Regions from separate parts of the Streptomyces sp. NPDC058579 genome, predicted to be linked through region 2. Evidence: riboswitches for the same ligand, from Rfam matches in the RefSeq annotation. Region 2 holds a riboswitch; each other region holds the start of a gene.
What was found. Region 2 has a riboswitch for cyclic di-AMP ahead of ACFWRO_RS34095 (transglycosylase family protein). Riboswitches for the same ligand answer to the same signal wherever they lie in the genome.
Positions count from the first base shown of each region.

Region 1: another riboswitch for cyclic di-AMP. It lies ahead of ACFWRO_RS08305 (M23 family metallopeptidase); the one in region 2 lies ahead of ACFWRO_RS34095 (transglycosylase family protein).
Region 3: another riboswitch for cyclic di-AMP. It lies ahead of ACFWRO_RS03035 (M23 family metallopeptidase); the one in region 2 lies ahead of ACFWRO_RS34095 (transglycosylase family protein).
Region 4: another riboswitch for cyclic di-AMP. It lies ahead of ACFWRO_RS04765 (peptidoglycan DD-metalloendopeptidase family protein); the one in region 2 lies ahead of ACFWRO_RS34095 (transglycosylase family protein).

Region 1 is NZ_JBHXPI010000004.1:291,757-295,819, reverse strand. It holds gene ACFWRO_RS08315 (M16 family metallopeptidase) at 1-284, shown strand, start outside; gene ACFWRO_RS08310 (M16 family metallopeptidase) at 311-1,678, shown strand; cyclic di-AMP (ydaO/yuaA leader) riboswitch at 1,890-2,056, shown strand; gene ACFWRO_RS08305 (M23 family metallopeptidase) at 2,069-2,854, shown strand; gene ACFWRO_RS08300 (GntR family transcriptional regulator) at 3,029-3,721, shown strand; gene ACFWRO_RS08295 (HPr family phosphocarrier protein) at 3,903-4,063, opposite strand, start outside.
Region 2 is NZ_JBHXPI010000057.1:7,738-11,800, forward strand. It holds gene ACFWRO_RS34085 (cytochrome P450) at 1-534, shown strand, start outside; gene ACFWRO_RS34090 (transglycosylase family protein) at 649-1,671, shown strand; cyclic di-AMP (ydaO/yuaA leader) riboswitch at 1,892-2,111, shown strand; gene ACFWRO_RS34095 (transglycosylase family protein) at 2,115-2,798, shown strand; gene eno (phosphopyruvate hydratase) at 3,157-4,063, shown strand, end outside.
Region 3 is NZ_JBHXPI010000001.1:635,960-640,022, reverse strand. It holds gene ACFWRO_RS03045 (PrsW family intramembrane metalloprotease) at 1-191, shown strand, start outside; gene ACFWRO_RS03040 (aldo/keto reductase) at 201-1,148, opposite strand; gene ACFWRO_RS03035 (M23 family metallopeptidase) at 1,261-2,364, opposite strand; cyclic di-AMP (ydaO/yuaA leader) riboswitch at 2,376-2,523, opposite strand; gene ACFWRO_RS03030 (PP2C family protein-serine/threonine phosphatase) at 2,771-3,931, opposite strand.
Region 4 is NZ_JBHXPI010000002.1:415,655-419,717, forward strand. It holds gene ACFWRO_RS04750 (helix-turn-helix domain-containing protein) at 1-338, shown strand, start outside; gene ACFWRO_RS04755 (DUF6126 family protein) at 372-527, shown strand; gene ACFWRO_RS04760 (tyrosine-protein phosphatase) at 544-1,356, opposite strand; cyclic di-AMP (ydaO/yuaA leader) riboswitch at 1,751-1,910, shown strand; gene ACFWRO_RS04765 (peptidoglycan DD-metalloendopeptidase family protein) at 1,915-2,889, shown strand; gene ACFWRO_RS04770 (SGNH/GDSL hydrolase family protein) at 3,067-3,879, shown strand; gene ACFWRO_RS04775 (STM4011 family radical SAM protein) at 3,866-4,063, opposite strand, start outside.

The sequences.
Region 1 (4,063 bases), on a different contig from region 2:
AGCGCGCCCAGGCCCAGTTGGAGCGCGAGTGGCTGGACCGGCTCGGCACGGTCGCAGGACGCGCCGACGAACTGTGCCGCTTCGCGGTCCTGTTCGGCGACCCGCAGCTGGCGCTGACCGCGGTCAACCGGGTCCTGGACGTCACGGCCGACGAGGTGCGCGAGGTCGCCGCGGCCCGGCTGCGGCCGGACAACCGCGCGGTGCTGGTCTACGAGCCCGTCGGTACCGAACAGAGCGACGCCGAGCAGGGCGACAGCGACGAGGAAGAGGGAGCGGACCAGTGACCGACGCTGCCGCGTCTTTGACGAGCATGACGTTCCACCCGCAGCCCGAGCCGGGCTCGGCCAGGCCCTGGGCCTTTCCCGCCCCGGACCGCGGGGCGCTGGACAACGGCCTGACGGTGCTGCGCTGTCACCGTCCCGGTCAGCAGGTCGTGGCCGTCGAGATCTTCTTCGACGCCCCGCTGGAGGCCGAGCCCGCCGGTCTCGACGGTGTCGCCACGATCATGGCCCGTGCCCTCACCGAGGGCACCGACCAGCACACCGCCGAGGAGTTCGCCGCCGAGCTGGAGCGCTGCGGCGCCACGCTCGACGCGCACGCGGACCACCCGGGCGTACGGGTCTCCCTGGAGGTTCCCGTCTCCCGGCTGCCCAAGGCGCTCGGGCTGGTCTCCGAGGCTCTGATCGCGCCGGCGTTCCTCGAGACCGAGGTCGAGCGTCTGGTGCGCAACCGTCTCGACGAGATTCCGCACGAGACGGCCAACCCGGCCCGCCGGGCGGCCAAGCAGCTCTCCAAGGAGCTCTTCCCGGCCGAGTCCCGCATGTCCCGGCCGCGCCAGGGCACCGAGGAGACGGTGGCGGCCATCGACGCCGCCGCCGTCCGCGCCTTCTTCCAGACCCACCTCCGGCCGTCCACGGCGACCGCCGTGGTCGTCGGCGACCTGACCGACGTGGACCTGGACAAGGTCCTCGCCGAGTCGCTGGGCGCCTGGACGGGGAACAGCGCGGAGTCCCGGCCCATGCCTCCGATCACGGCCGACGACGCCGGCCGTGTGGTCATCGTCGACCGGCCGGGCGCCGTCCAGACCCAGTTGCTGATCGGCCGCGTGGGCGCCGACCGGCACGACCGCGTCTGGCCCGCCCAGGTCCTCGGCACGTACTGCCTCGGCGGCACGCTCACCTCCCGCCTGGACCGCGTCCTGCGCGAGGAGAAGGGCTACACCTACGGTGTCCGGGCCTTCGGTCAGGTCCTGCGCTCCGACGGCGCGGGCAACGGTGCCTCGATGCTCGCCATCAGCGGCTCCGTGGACACCCCCAACACCGGCCCGGCACTTGACGACCTGTGGAAGGTGCTGCGCACCCTCGCGGCCGAGGGTCTGACGGACGCCGAGCGCGACGTGGCCGTGCAGAACCTGGTGGGCGTGGCGCCGCTCAAGTACGAGACCGCCGCCTCCGTCGCGGCGACGCTCGCCGACCAGGTCGAGCAGCACCTCCCGGACGACTTCCAGGCGCAGTTGTACGCGCGCCTGGTCGAGACCGGCACGGTCGAGGCGACGGCGGCCGTCGTCAACGCCTTCCCGGTGGACCGGCTCGTCACCGTGCTCGTGGGTGACGCGGCCGAGATCGAGGAGCCGGTGCGGGCCCTCGGCATCGGCGAAGTCACCGTCGTCACCGGCTGATTGAGCCGCGCCGCTGCTGCGGCGGAGTGTCCGGAGGACCCTGACGTCACGTTACGTCAGGGTCCTCCGCTTTGTCCGTATTGATGTATAGCGTGGTTGTATGCCCTGTGGCATGTCTTACAAACAGGCGTGTCTGTTTGGTGATTGAAAGACGATCCGCATAGCGTCGGTCCGGCTGTTCGCCAGTTGCACCCGCCGCACCCGCGGCATCGGACAGTCATCGCCGAGTCCCCGTCAGGCGCGAGCCTGGGGAGCCGGGGACCCACACGAAGTCCCTGGGGTGAATCGGACGCCTTCGCATCCGTGCGGAGGGGCCCGTAGGAGACCTTCCTGCTCCGAACCCGTCAGCTAACCCGGTAGGCGAGAAGGAAGGAAAGGATCAGCCACTACATGGCGTTCACCCGTGCCACCGGGAAGCATCGTGGTCCGAGCCGTCTGGCGCGCCGCAGCGCGGGCGTCGCCGGCGTCGCGACCCTCGCCACCGCCGGCGTCATCGGCACCCTCGCCTCCCCGGCGCTCGCCGTCGACACGGACGCCCCCTCCCTGGAGGACACCGGCCTGACCCAGGTCGTCGTCGCCGACAACGCCCTCGCCGACAAGATCGACGCCCAGGCCGCCGCGCAGGAGCGCGAGGCCGCCGAGGCCGAGGCGAAGCGCGTCGCCGAGGCCCGCGCCAAGGCGGAGGCCAAGCGCAAGGCGGAGGCCCGCGCCAAGGAGGTCCGCGCCGCCAAGGAGCGCGCCGCCCGCGAGGCCGAGCGCAAGCGCCTGAACTCCTTCCAGTCCCCCGTGGCCGGCTCGTACGTCTCCACCGGCTACCAGGCCGGCGGCTCCCTCTGGTCCTCCGGCAGCCACTCCGGCGTCGACTTCCACGCCGCCTACGGCACCAAGGTCGTCTCCGTCGGCTCCGGCACCGTCGTCGAGGCCGGCTGGGGCGGCGCGTACGGCAACAACATCGTCATCCGGATGAACGACGGCACGTACACCCAGTACGGGCACCTCTCGGCCATCAGTGTCTCCGTCGGCCAGTCCGTCACTCCGGGCCGGCAGATAGGGATCTCGGGGTCGACCGGCAACTCGACCGGCCCGCACCTCCACTTCGAGGCCCGCACCACCGCCGAGTACGGCTCCGACATCAACCCGGTCGCGTACCTCCGCGCCCGCGGCGTGAACGTCTGACCGACCGGCCGCGCACGTCAGAAAAGCCCCGGCTCGTACTGAGCCGGGGCTTTTCGCTGACCCATCGCTGACCAAAAGATATCCATGGTTAACGAGGACCCGTCGGAAATGCCGCCCCGCTGCAATAGAGTCACCGGACAACCGGTTTCGCGCGTATTAAGGCGGAGGTCGATCATGCGCATTCCCGCGCACTCGGTGTGCACGGCGATCCGGGACGACATCGTCACCGGCGTCTTCGAGCGCGGCGGCCGGCTGACCGAGGAGCAGCTGGCCCGCCGATACGGAGTCTCCCGCGTCCCGGTCCGCGAGGCGCTGCGCACCCTGGAGTCCGAGGGCTTCGTGATCACCCGCCGGCACGCGGGCGCGCAGGTGGCCGAGCCCACCGAGCAGGAGGCGGCCGACCTCCTGGACATGCGCTCGCTGCTTGAACCGCTCGGCGCCGCCCGGGCCGCGCAGCGCCGTACCGACGCGCACCTCAAGGTGCTGCGCGGCCTGGTCAGACTGGGGCAGGAGCGGGCCAGGCGCGGACAGGGGGACGATCTGCGCTCGCTCGGCGGCTGGTTCCACGAGACCCTGGCGCAGGCCTCGGGCAGCCCGGCGCTCACCGCCCTGCTCACCCAGCTGCGGCACAAGATCGCCTGGATGTACGCGGTCGAGGCCCCCGCCCAGCCGGTCGAGGCGTGGGCGGAGCACGGGGCGATCGTGGACGCGGTGGCGCGCGGCGACGCCGAACGGGCCCGCGCCCTGACCGCGCTGCACGCCGAGCGCTCTCTGCTGCTGCACCGGCTGAAGCGCCCCGACCGTCCGCCGCGCGGGCGTGTGAGGACTTCGCAACATGTCGTCAACACCGCGAGCGGCCGGAATTAACGAGCGGGCCGTATACAAAGAGCGGGAATTCTCGGGGGCTTTCTTCGTGCTGCCCGGAATGCTGGAATCGCGACGCGGAGCGGCCCGGAATCAGGAAAAGAAAGAAGCCGCACCCGCCGTCATTTCGGCGTGTGCGGCTTCCCGCGAATTCGGCCCGGACGTCCGTCCGGCCGGAGATCCGTCAGACGGTCTCGGGGAGCTCCTCGAGACCCTCGGCAACCAGCTTCGCCAGACGGTCGAGCGCGGCCTCGGCGCCTTCGGAGTCCGAAGCGAGCACGATCTCCTCGCCGCCCTGCGCACCCAGACCGAGCACCGCGAGCATCGACGCGGCGTTCACCGGGT
Region 2 (4,063 bases):
ATCCTTCTCTTCGCCGGCTTCGAGACGACCGTGAATCTGGTCGGGAACGGGGTTTACGCCCTGCTTCGTCATCCCGGCCAGCGCGAGCGCCTCCAGGCCTCGCTCGCCGCGGGGGAGCGGGAGTTGCTGGAAAGCGGTGTCGAGGAGCTGCTGCGCTACGACGGGCCGGTGGAGATGGCGACCTGGCGGTACGCCATGGAACCGCTGACGATCGGCGGCCAGGAGATCCCGGCGGGCGACCCGGTCCTCGTCGTGCTCGCCGCCGCCGACCGCGACCCGGCGCGCTTCGACACGCCCGACACGCTCGATCTGTCCCGGCGCGACAACCAGCATCTCGGCTACGGGCACGGCATCCACTACTGCATCGGCGCGCCGCTCGCCCGGCTCGAAGGGCAGATCGCCCTCGAGACGCTGCTGACCCGCCTCCCGGACCTGCGACTTGGCGCCGATCCGGACGAATTGCGGTGGCGCGGCGGGCTCATCATGCGCGGCTTGCGCACCCTTCCGGTGGAGTTTGCCCCGGTTGAGAACTGACAGTCCGTCAAGACTGTGACTTTTACGTGATCTCCGCTGCATCGACTTGTGACTGACGTTCGAATGCGGCTACGTTCACCGTCACCTCAGCAGTCACGCGAAAGGCAGCTCCGCATGCGCTCCGGGAACGGACGACACCGCAGACCCCGCCAGGCCCCCGCCATCGTCGTCGCCGCAGGCGTGACGGGATCGGCCCTCGCGTTGCCCCTCCTGGCGGCGGGCTCCGCGTCCGCCGCCGACGCCGCCACCTGGGACCGGGTCGCGGAGTGCTCCTCGGGGGGCCAGTGGAGCGCACACTTCGGCAACGGGCTCTACGGCGGACTGCAGTTCACGCAGGAGAGCTGGGAGCGTCACGGCGGTCTGTCGTACGCGACGAGCGCGGACCTCGCCAGCCGCGCCCAGCAGATCGCGGTGGCCGAAAGGGCCCTTGCCGCGGGTGACACCCAGTGGGCCACCTGCGCGCCGATCGCCGGCCTCACCAACGACGGCGCCGCGCCCGACGTCGACCCGGGCCCGGTCGTCGAGCCGTCCGAGCCCACCGGACCGCGCCCCGAGTCCAACCGCACCGCCGGCCTCCCGGACGGCTCCTCGAAGGGTCAGGGGCCCTCCACCCCCTCCGCCCCTTCCAACGAGGTCTCCACGCCGTCCACGGCCACCCCCGAGACCTCCACCACGCCCGAGACGTCCACCACGCCGACGACGCCCGAGACGTCCACCACGCCGACCACCCCGTCCGCGCCGGGTACCGGCAAGCACCGGGGCGACGCGGCACCGGACGAGACGGGCAATACGGACAAGGATCGCGAAACGGGCCGTCACGCCTCGCCGTCTGACGCGCCGACGGCGGATGGTTCGACCGAGGAGCGTGCGAACCGGGGCAGTAAGGGCAGCGAGGGCGACACGGACAAAACGCCCTCTCAGGGCATCGCTGACACTATCGGTGAATACACCGTCAAGCCCGGCGACAACCTCACCGAGATCGCCCAGCGGAACGAACTCCCCGGCGGCTGGGGCGCCCTCTACGACGCCAACCGCTCGACCGTGGGTGGCGACCCGGACCTCATCCTCCCTGGCCAGAGCCTCGATCTGACGCTCGGGACGCCTGCGGACAAGACCGGCGAAGCGGACGCGAAGTAGGGGCGGTTCGGGGCTGAATGTCCGGTTCTGCGCAAGTGAGACATGGGTCTCTTCGCCTCAACTGGCGTGTCTCGTCCGTGAACTCCCCTTCCGTCACCTCTCACCTGCGTAAACACCCTTCGTCCCGAGGCAAGTAGGGGCGTTTTGTCCCCCATGGACGTCTTTGAACTTCCCCCGGGTCTGTGTCTACGGTCATGACCGCTCGCCACCGCGGGCCCCGTCGACCGAAACGCCGAATCCTGCCGTCGGCCGATGGGAACAGTCGTCGCGTAAGCGCCGTAGGCAGGAGCGGGGGACCCAAGGTAAGTGCCGTCCCCGGCCGTTGAGACAGACGGCCGAAGGAACGGCTTGGGGTGAAGCCGCGCGCTAGGTCGCGCGGCCGGGCAACTCACATGGCCCGAACCCGACAGCTCACCTCGTAGGCGTCGGTGAGGAGAAGTCCCATGCTGTTTTCTGCCAAGGGCAAACACCGTCGTCCCTCCAAGGCCACCCGCGCCGTCGCCCTCGCCGGTGTCGCCGGTGTCGCCGTCGCCGCCCCCCTGATGGGCGCCGGCGCCGCCTCGGCCGCCACCGTCTCCGAGTGGGACAAGGTCGCCCAGTGCGAGTCCGGTGGCAACTGGTCCATCAACACCGGCAACGGCTACTACGGTGGCCTGCAGTTCTCGAACTCCACGTGGGCCGCCTTCGGTGGCACCGCGTACGCCGCCAGCGCCGACCAGGCCTCCAAGTCGCAGCAGATTGCGATCGCCGAGAAGGTCCTGGCCGGTCAGGGCAAGGGCGCCTGGCCGAGCTGTGGCGTCGGCCTCTCGTCCGCCTCCCCCGGCACCGTCGCGGAGAGCGCGCCGAAGCAGGAGCGTCAGGCCGAGCAGCCGACGACCCGCAGCGAGCAGCGGACCGCCCCGAAGGCGGCGCCCAAGGCCGAGGCCAAGAAGACCGTCACCACCCCGACCGGCAAGAAGGTCAAGAAGGGCGACGGCGAGTACAAGGTCGTCTCCGGCGACACCCTGAGCACGATCGCCGCCGCCCACGACGTCAAGGGCGGCTGGGCGAAGCTCTTCGAGCTCAACAAGGACGTCGTCGAGGACGCCGACCTGATCTACCCGGGCCAGCAGCTTCACCTGAAGTGAGCCCGACGGCTCGCGTGAGTCCGGCGGCTCACGCGAGTCCTACGACCCTCCCGCGGTGACCACCCCGGTCCGGAGCGTTTCTTCCCCCGTGCGCTCCGGGCCGGGGTTCCGCGCTGTCCGGGGCCGGTCGCGCGACCTGTCCGGGGCCTGTTCGTACGAGCCCATCGCTCGACCCGCGCGGTTACCGCCGAGTAGTTCTGAGGCCCTTTGGCCCGAGATGCATGCCCTTGGGTCCTTTTTCGTCCCAGGGGGCGGGCGCCCGGCTGGCTGGAGCCCGCGAGCCGGATAGGCTCTTGTCGCAAGGCCAAAGCGACCCTGCACCGCATGCGTCACATCTAGCGTCACATCCCAGAAGGAGATGCTCGTGCCGTCCATCGACGTCGTCGTAGCCCGGGAAATCCTGGACTCCCGAGGCAACCCCACGGTCGAGGTCGAGGTAGGCCTCGACGACGGCAGCACCGGCCGTGCTGCCGTTCCGTCCGGTGCCTCCACCGGTGCGTTCGAGGCCATTGAGCTCCGTGACGGAGACAAGAACCGCTACCAGGGCAAGGGCGTCGAGAAGGCCGTCCTCGCCGTGATCGAGCAGATCGGCCCGGAGCTCGTCGGCTACGACGCCACCGAGCAGCGCCTCATCGACCAGGCCATGTTCGACCTGGACGCCACGGACAACAAGGCCTCCCTCGGCGCCAACGCCATCCTCGGCGTCTCCCTCGCCGTCGCGCACGCCGCGTCCGAGGCCTCCGACCTCCCGCTCTTCCGCTACCTCGGCGGCCCGAACGCGCACCTGCTGCCCGTTCCGATGATGAACATCCTGAACGGCGGCTCGCACGCCGACTCCAACGTGGACATCCAGGAGTTCATGATCGCGCCGATCGGCGCGGAGTCCTTCTCCGAGGCCCTGCGCTGGGGCACGGAGGTCTACCACACCCTCAAGTCCGTCCTGAAGACCAAGGGCCTGTCCACCGGCCTCGGCGACGAGGGCGGCTTCGCCCCGAACCTGGACTCCAACCGTGAGGCGCTCGACCTCATCCTGGAGGCCATCAAGCAGGCCGGCTACGTCCCGGGCAAGGACATCGCGCTCGCGCTCGACGTCGCCGCGTCCGAGTTCTACAAGGACGGCTCGTACGCGTTCGAGGGCAAGACCCGCTCGGCCGCCGAGATGACCGAGTACTACGAGGAGCTCGTCGCCGCGTACCCGCTGGTCTCCATCGAGGACCCGCTGTTCGAGGACGACTGGGCCGGCTGGAAGGTCCTCACCGACAAGC
Region 3 (4,063 bases), on a different contig from region 2:
TGCGCCACCGCGCCCAGCGCGGCGCACAGGTCCCCGACTTCACGGCGCGCGAGCAGGAGCTGCTCCACCACCTCTGGCAGCGCAAGCCGGTCGCCTCACCCGCGCTCACCTACGCGGCGCGGGCGACGGGCCGGGTGTGGGCGCCGCCGCAGTACCTGGACTACGGCGGCTACAACCCGTACCAGAGCTAGGAGAGCCGCCTAGGCGGCTGACGCCTCCGTCAGGAGCGTGAGGTCCGCCTCGGTCAGGTGGAGGTCGGCCACCGCCACCAGGGCCGGGAGCTGTTCGACCGTGCGGGCCGAGGCGATCGGGGCGACGACGGTCGGGCGGGAGGCGAGCCAGGCCAGGGCGACGGTGGCGAGCTCCGCGCCGTGCGCCTCGGCCACGGTGTCGAGCGCGGCGAGGATCCGCCGGCCCCGCTCGGTCTTCGCGTGCTCGGCGGCGCCCTCGGCGCGGACGCTGTCGACGGTCTTCCCGGCGCGGTACTTGCCCGTGAGGAAGCCGGACGCCAGCGCGAAGTACGGGACGGCGGCGAGCCCGGCCCGCTCGGTGGTGGCCAGGAGCTCACCCTCGTACGTGTCGCGCGAGAGCAGGTTGTAGTGCGGCTGCAGGGCGACGTAGCGGGCGAGGCCCTCGGTCTCTGCGAAGTCGAGGGAGGCCTGGAGCCGCTCGGGCGAGATGTTGGAGGCGGCGACGGCCCGCACCTTGCCCTCCCTCACCAGCTGGTCGAGGGCTGTGACGATCTCCTCGACCGGGACGGTCGGGTCGTCGAAGTGCGAGTAGTACAGGTCGATGTGGTCGGTCCCGAGCCGGCGCAGCGACTCCTCGACCGCGCCCTTGATCGTGGTCGCGGCGAGGCCCTTGTACCGGGGGTGCGCGCCGACCTTCGTGGCGATGACGACCTCGGAGCGATTGCCGCGGGAGGCCAGCCACTTGCCGATGACCGTCTCGGACTCTCCGCCCTGGTTGCCCTCGGCCCACGCGGAGTACATGTCGGCGGTGTCGACGAAGTTGCCGCCCGCGGCGGTGTAGGCGTCCAGGACCGCGAAGGACTGTTCCTCGCTGGAGGACCAGCCGAAGACGTTGCCGCCGAGCGCGAGGGGGAAGACGTTCAGGTCGGAAGTGCCCAGAGGGCGCAGTGAGGTCATGGGACGGTACAACGACCGCCCCCGGTACGGGTATTCCGGCAGCCCTGACGTGGGGGGGGTGCCGCCAGGACTGCCGGAGTCGTAAGGCCTCGGGAGGGGTCCTTGGACGTCCCTAGACCGAGAGGCCCTTGCTTCCGAGCCAGGCCGCCGGGTCGATGCCCGCGCCGCCCGGGGTGTGGACCTCCAGGTGGAGGTGCGGGCCGGTCACGTTGCCGGTCGCGCCCACGCGCCCGATCGTGTCGCCGGTGCCCACGGTCTGGCCGACGCTCGCCGTCATCGAGGACAGGTGCGCGTACCAGACCTCCGTACCGTCCTCGAGCTCCAGGACGATCCGGTAGCCGTACGAGCCCGACCAGCCGGCCGACTTGATGGTGCCGCCGTGCACGGCCTTGACCGGCGTGCCGGTGGGCGCCGCGAAGTCGAGGCCCGTGTGCTGGCCGGAGGACCACATGGAGCCGGACTGGCCGTACGTGGAGGTGATCGTGTACGAGGACGTGGGCAGCGAGTAGCTCGCGGCGAGCTTCGCCAGGCGCTCCGCCTCGGCCTTCGCCGCCGCTTCCTCCTCGGCCTTCTTCTTCGCCGCGGCCGCTTCCTTCTCGGCCTTGTCCGCCTTGGCCGCGGCCTCGACGGCGGCCTTCTCGGCGGCGGCCTTCTCCGCCGCGGCCTTCTCGGCGGCGTCGGCGGAGGCCTGCTGCTGCTCGGCCTGCTGCAGGATGCGGGCGCGCAGCGCCTCACCGGCGTCGGCGGTCGAGGCGGAGGCGGACTGGCCGCTTCCGGCCTTCTCGACGCCGTCGGCCGGCAGGGCGAGGGTGGCCGTGAGCGGCTGGGGGTTGGTCGTACCGGAGTCCGAACCGCCCGCGCCGTCGCCGCCGTCGGAGATGAGCTCGCCGACACCGGGCAGCTCGGAGGCGTCCGGCAGGTTCAGGTCGGGCAGCGATATCGAGACCGGGGGCTTCTCCTTGGCGGTCGCCATGCCGCCCGCGCCGACGGCCGCGATGACGCCGACGCCGAGGACGGTGGAGGAACGGGCGAAGCCGGAGCGCTGCTTCACGACGCGGTGGCGGCCACCCGAACGGGCCTGCTGGCGCAGGGAGTCCTCGGTCGGGTTCCACTCCCCCAACGTCGTCGCGTTGTCGTCCGTCCCGGCGGCACCACGGGCACCGAACGCGTTGAACCCGTCAGAAAGACCGTCGGGGGCAGGGCTGTTGGACGCCACGGAGGCGTGCTCCTTTCCTTCCTTCTCGCCTACCGGGTTAGCTGACGGGTTCGGAGCAGGAAGGTCTCCTACGGGCGGTTCCGCACGAGTGCGAAGGTGCCCGATTCACCCCAAGTAGTGGTTCCCCGGTTCCCTTTCAGGATTCGGCGCACGCGCGCGGTGCCGTCTCTTACGACGGCTGGGACGACCGCGCTGCGTTATCGAACGTTAATAGACACGAGGGCCGGATTCCAAGCTGTTCCTGTTGATCATTCCCAAGATTGAGCTGGTACAGCCCGATTTGAGCCCGCTTCAGTACGGAGTCTTGCCGCCACCCCGAATCTGATGGTTCGTCAATTGTTATCGGAGCGGTACGCCTCCACTACGCAAGGTCACGGCGTACGTCAGGGGTGCGTCAGGGCGTACGTCACGGCACCACGGGCATCGTCCGGCGCCGCTCCGGCTGCCCCGCTCCCGGCCGGCTCACGGCGAGCAGCGCCATGTCGTCGGTGGAGCCCCCGCCCGTGTACCGGCGGACGTCGTCGACGAGCGCGTCGAGCAGCTCCTCCGGCCCGGGGAAGATCCTCCCGGCGAGCCGCTCGGCCGGTTCGTAGAAGGCCCCCGAGGCATCGCGCGCCTCGGAGAGCCCGTCGGTGTAGAGGAGCAGCGTGGCGCCGGGCGGGTACGGGGCCTCGTCGGCCCGGTCCGGCCAGACGGCCAGCTCGCCCATGCCGAGCGGCAGCGCGGGCTCGGTCGGCTCCAGGTGGGTCAGGCCCCCGTCCGCGTACAGCAGCAGCGGCTCGGGGTGGCCCCGGTTCACGACCCGTACCCGCCCGTTCCCGCGCGGGATCTCAGCAAGGACGGCCGTGGTGAACCCCTCGAAGGCGTCGAGTCCGGAGCGGCGGGTCCCCTCGCGAGCCAGCGCCCGTTCAAGGCGCTGGGCGACCCCCTCGAGGGAGGCCTCCTGCTCGGCCGCCTCGCGGAAGGCGCCGATCACGACGGCGACCGCCTCGACCGCGTCGAGCCCCTTGCCGCGCACGTCCCCGACCACGAGGCGGACCCCGAACGGCGTGTCCTGAACGGCAAAGAGGTCCCCGCCGATGAACGCGTCCGCCTGCGCGGCCTCGTAGCGGGCGGCGACCTGGAGCCCGCCGATCCGCTCGGCGGGCGTCGGCAGCACGGCCTTCTGCGCGGTCTCCGCGATCACCCGCGCCGAGGCGAGCCGCTCGCCGCTGCGCCGCACGACCCGGTTGATCAGCAGGGCGAGGGCGGAGACGGTGACGACGGTCAGCGTCTCGGTGAGGGCGGGGATGTCGTTGGCGGTGCCGTTGTAGAGGTGCAGCCCGATGCCGGCGAGGACGGCGGCGATGCCGGTGAGCAGCGTCGTCAGCATGGAGAAGAAGGGGGCGGCGATGAGCGGGGCGGCGGAGAACATCGGGGAGGCCGTGTACGCGGCGGGGGTGGCCAGGTCGAAGACGATCCCGCCGAGGATCACCAGCGGCGGCAGGGCCCGGATGAAGCGCCGGGCCCGCTCGGCCCGCCGGCGCGGGGCGCGCGGGGAGAGGCCGTTGCGCGAGCCGTTCCCCAGTCCCTGGGCCCGCCCGTTCAGCGGCGGTCGTGTCGGCCCCTTCGCCCGCCCGTTCGCCTGTCGTTTCGCCCGCCCGTGCCCCCGGTCCGGCCCTCGTTCCCGCCCCTGCCCCTGGCCCTGCCCCACCTGTGG
Region 4 (4,063 bases), on a different contig from region 2:
CCGTCGAGGCCGACGGCTGGACCTACCGCCAGGCCGGGGGGCCGGGCCGCGCCCTGCAGGCGCTCCGCGTCCACGTGCCGTACGCCACCCGGGCCGACATCGTGCGCGTCCATCCCGGCGAGGAGTGGCTGTACGTCCTCGACGGCCAGGTGCGCCTCGCGCTCGGCGACGCCGTCCATGTCCTGGACCCCGGGGACAGCGCGCACTTCGACTCGCTCACCCCGCACCGGATCGGCGCCGCCGGGCGCGGCGGGGCCGAGCTGCTCTTCGTCCACACGCTGATGCAGAGCCCCGCCGCCGAGCTGTGCCTCGGCGACGGCGCGCCGCACCTGCGCTGAGCCCTTCGAAGGCCTGATATGGAAAGGACCGATATGTCCGAGAAGTTCAAGCCGGTCACCGGCGAGGAGCGCGAGAACGGCAAGTTCCCCAAGGGGCTGGTCCTCCGGCTCTTCGCGTACCTCGTGGCCGGGCACCTCTTCGCCGGGTTCCTCTATCTGCTGTTCGCCCTGGGCGCGCAGAACCAGTGACACGCGGCAGGTGCGGTCACGCCTCGACGACGAGCCGCTCGCGCAGCCGCGCACGGGTCTCCGGGCTGAGCTTCAGGCCGTCGGTGAGGTAGTTCTCGGCCGTCCCCCAGGTCTGCTCCATCGTCTCGAACGCGGCCCGCAGGTACTCCACCCGCGCGTCGAACAGCGGGCTGATCAGCTCCATCACCTCGGGCGCCATCGCGTCCGAGGCGGAGGAGGCGCGGCGCACCTTGTAGCGGCGGTGCGGGTCGTTCGACTTCACGTAGTCGGCCTCGATCGCCTCGCGCTCGACGCCCACCGCGAGCAGCGAGATGGCGATCGAGAGGCCGGCCCGGTCCTTGCCGGCCGCGCAGTGCATGAGCGCCGGGACGCTGTCCTCGGCGAGCGCGTGCAGGATGCGGCTGTGCTCCGCCGTCCGCTCGACGATCATCTGCCGGTACGAATCGGACATTCGGGTCGCCGCCTTGCCGTCCCCGAGGATCTCGCGGAGCTGCTCCAGCTCGCCGGAGCGGACGAGCTTCCAGAACTCCTTGCCGTCGGCCGGGTCGTTGAGCGGTATGTTCACATTCCGTACACCGGGCAGGTCGACGTCCGGGCCCTCGATCTTGACGTCGGCCTGATTGCGGAAGTCGAAGATCGTGTGCAGCCCGAGGGTGGAGAGGAACGCCGCGTCCTCCTCGGTGGCGTGGGCCAGGTGGCCGCTGCGGAAGAGGCGTCCGAAGCGCACCGCACCACCGTCCACGGTCGGCAGTCCGCCCACATCGCGGAAGTTGCGTACCCCGGTGAGCTCGGGTTCGGTCGACGGGACCTGGGGCAGCTGCTGCGTCACGAGTGCTCCTGAAGGTAGACGGATCGCGATCGGTTCCTGATCGATTCCTGGGGCAATCATCCCGGGTGTCGAGGGCTGTGCGCACCCCTGGGTAAGGGAATGGGCGTTCTGTCCGAATTAAACCCTTCGGTATAACGCGCCCTGGTTGCAGGGGAGATGGGATTCGGGGCGTGAGCAGCGTCTCAAAGGTGACGGACCGTGCCTGATCGTCCGGACCAATTCCCTGGCCGGAAAAGGAAATCGATCCTCCGTCATCCACGGAGGGTGACCGGAATTCGGTACGAATATCACGCCGCTGAATGCGCGTGGAATCGGGCGGCTTGTTCGGCTCGACCCCGCTCGTCTAGCGTCACGCTCAATCCGGTCGGACCGCCGAATCCTGCCACCGCCCGGAATCGAATCCGCACCCATCCACGTACGGCAGGAGCGGGGGACCCAGGTAAGTACGCCGCACCGGTCTGACCGGACGGCTTGGGGTTAAGCCGCGTGAGAACGCGGCCGGACATCTCCAGTCCGAACCCGACAGCTCACCTCGCAGGCGACGGAGAGGAATTCGCCATGCCCGCGAAGGGTAAGCATCGCCGTCCCAAGGTCAACCCGATCACGCGCGGATTCGTCGCCGCCGGCACCGGTGGCGCAGTCGTCGCCCTCCCGCTGCTCGGCGCGACCGGAGCCCACGCCGCCGAGAAGGCCGCTCCGACCGTGACGCCCGAGAAGGCCGTCACCGCCGTCGCCGTCACTCCCGCGAAGGCCCCGGCCGCTCCGGCCGCCGCCCCCGCGGCGAAGCCGAAGACGTACTCCGTCGTCCGCGGCGACTACCTGTCGAAGATCGCCGCCGAGCACGACCTCAACGGTGGCTGGCAGAAGCTCTACGCCGACAACCGCCAGGTCGTCGGCGAGAACCCGTCGCTGATCCTGCCCGGCATGAAGCTCACCCTCGGCGCCAAGTCGACGGCCGCCCCGAAGGCCGCGGCCCCCAAGGCTGCCCCGAAGGCCGCGCCCAAGGCCGCCCCGAAGGCCGAGAAGAAGTCCTCGTCCTCCGACACGAGCGAGTCGCGCGCCTCCCGCTCCTCCGAGCGCACCGCGGCCACCTCCACCCAGGACTCCGCCCCCGCGCAGGCCTCCTCCTCCGGCTGGGTCGCTCCGGTCGGCGGTGGCATCTCCACCCCGTACCGTGCCTCCGGCTCGATGTGGTCCTCCGGCTACCACACCGGTGTCGACTTCATCGCCTCCTCCGGCACCTCGGTGAAGGCCGTCGGCGCGGGCACCGTCCACTCGGCCGGCTGGAGCGGCTCGTACGGCAACGAGGTCGTCATCCAGCACGCCGACGGCACGTACTCCCAGTACGCCCACCTCTCCTCGCTCTCCGTCTCGGCCGGCCAGACCGTCACGGGCGGCCAGCAGATTGGCCTCTCCGGCTCGACCGGCAACTCCAGCGGCCCGCACCTGCACTTCGAGATCCGCACCGGCCCGAGCTACGGCTCGGACATCGACCCGCTGGCGTACCTGCGCCAGCACGGCGTCGGCATCTGACGCCTCCGCGTCACCCGCGTCATCCGCAGCACCCCACAGGGGCCCGGCACTTCGGTGTGCCGGGCCCCTGCGGCGTATTCCGGCTTTGTGGAATCTTGACCGGTGGCGTATCTCACCCGGCGTCAACCCCTCCTTACGGTCGCGTAGGTCACATGTGTAAGGGAAAGATGAACTCCCGTGGCAGACGATTCGAGATCAAGAGACATGAAGGCATTCGGGTCGTACGCGGCGATCGGGGACAGCTTCACCGAGGGCGTGGGAGATCCCGGGCCGGACGGGCAGTACGTCGGCTGGGCGGACCGTTTCGCGGTACTTCTCGCCGACCAATTGCCGGAGCACGACGCGTTCCGTTACGCCAATCTGGCCGTCCGAGGCCGGCTCCTCGACCAGATCGTCGCGGAGCAGGTTCCGAGGGCCAGGGAACTCGCCCCCGACCTGGTGAGTTTCTGCGCGGGCGGCAACGACATCATCCGGCCCGGCACCGACCCGGACGACGTCGCCGAGCGCTTCGAGCGCGCCGTCGCCGACCTGACGTCGGCCGTCGGCACGGTGATGGTGACGACCGGCTTCGACACCCGCGACGTACCCGTGCTGCGGCACCTGCGCGGCAAGATCGCGACGTACACCGCCCACGTCCGGTCCATCGCGGACCGCTACGACTGCCCGGTCCTCGACCTGTGGTCGCTCAAGTCCGTTCAGGACAGGCGGGCCTGGGACGGCGACCGGCTGCACCTCTCGCCGGAGGGGCACACCCGGGTCGCGCTGCGCGCCGCCCAGGTCCTCGGCATGGAGGTGCCGGCCGACCCGGACCAGGCCTGGCCGCCGCTGCCGCCGAGGGGGACCCTGGAGGTCCGCCGCGACGACATCCACTGGGCCAGGGAGTACCTCGTCCCGTGGATCGGGCGGCGGCTGCGGGGCGAGAGCTCGGGCGACGACGTCGCGGCCAAGCGGCCCGACCTCATGCCGCTCGGCGACCTCATGCCTCTCTGAGCAGTCTGTCGGGCGCGGCCGGAGCCGGAGCCGGGATCCGCTCCAGGACCCCGCCGGCGAACACGTCGTACAGCGGCAGCGTCTCCAGGTGGACGTAGCCGATGTGGCAGTCGCAGACGGCGAGCGGGCAGGCGCGCGGGCGCAGGGCGGCACGGTACGAGCCGTCGTACAGGTTGCCGAGCTC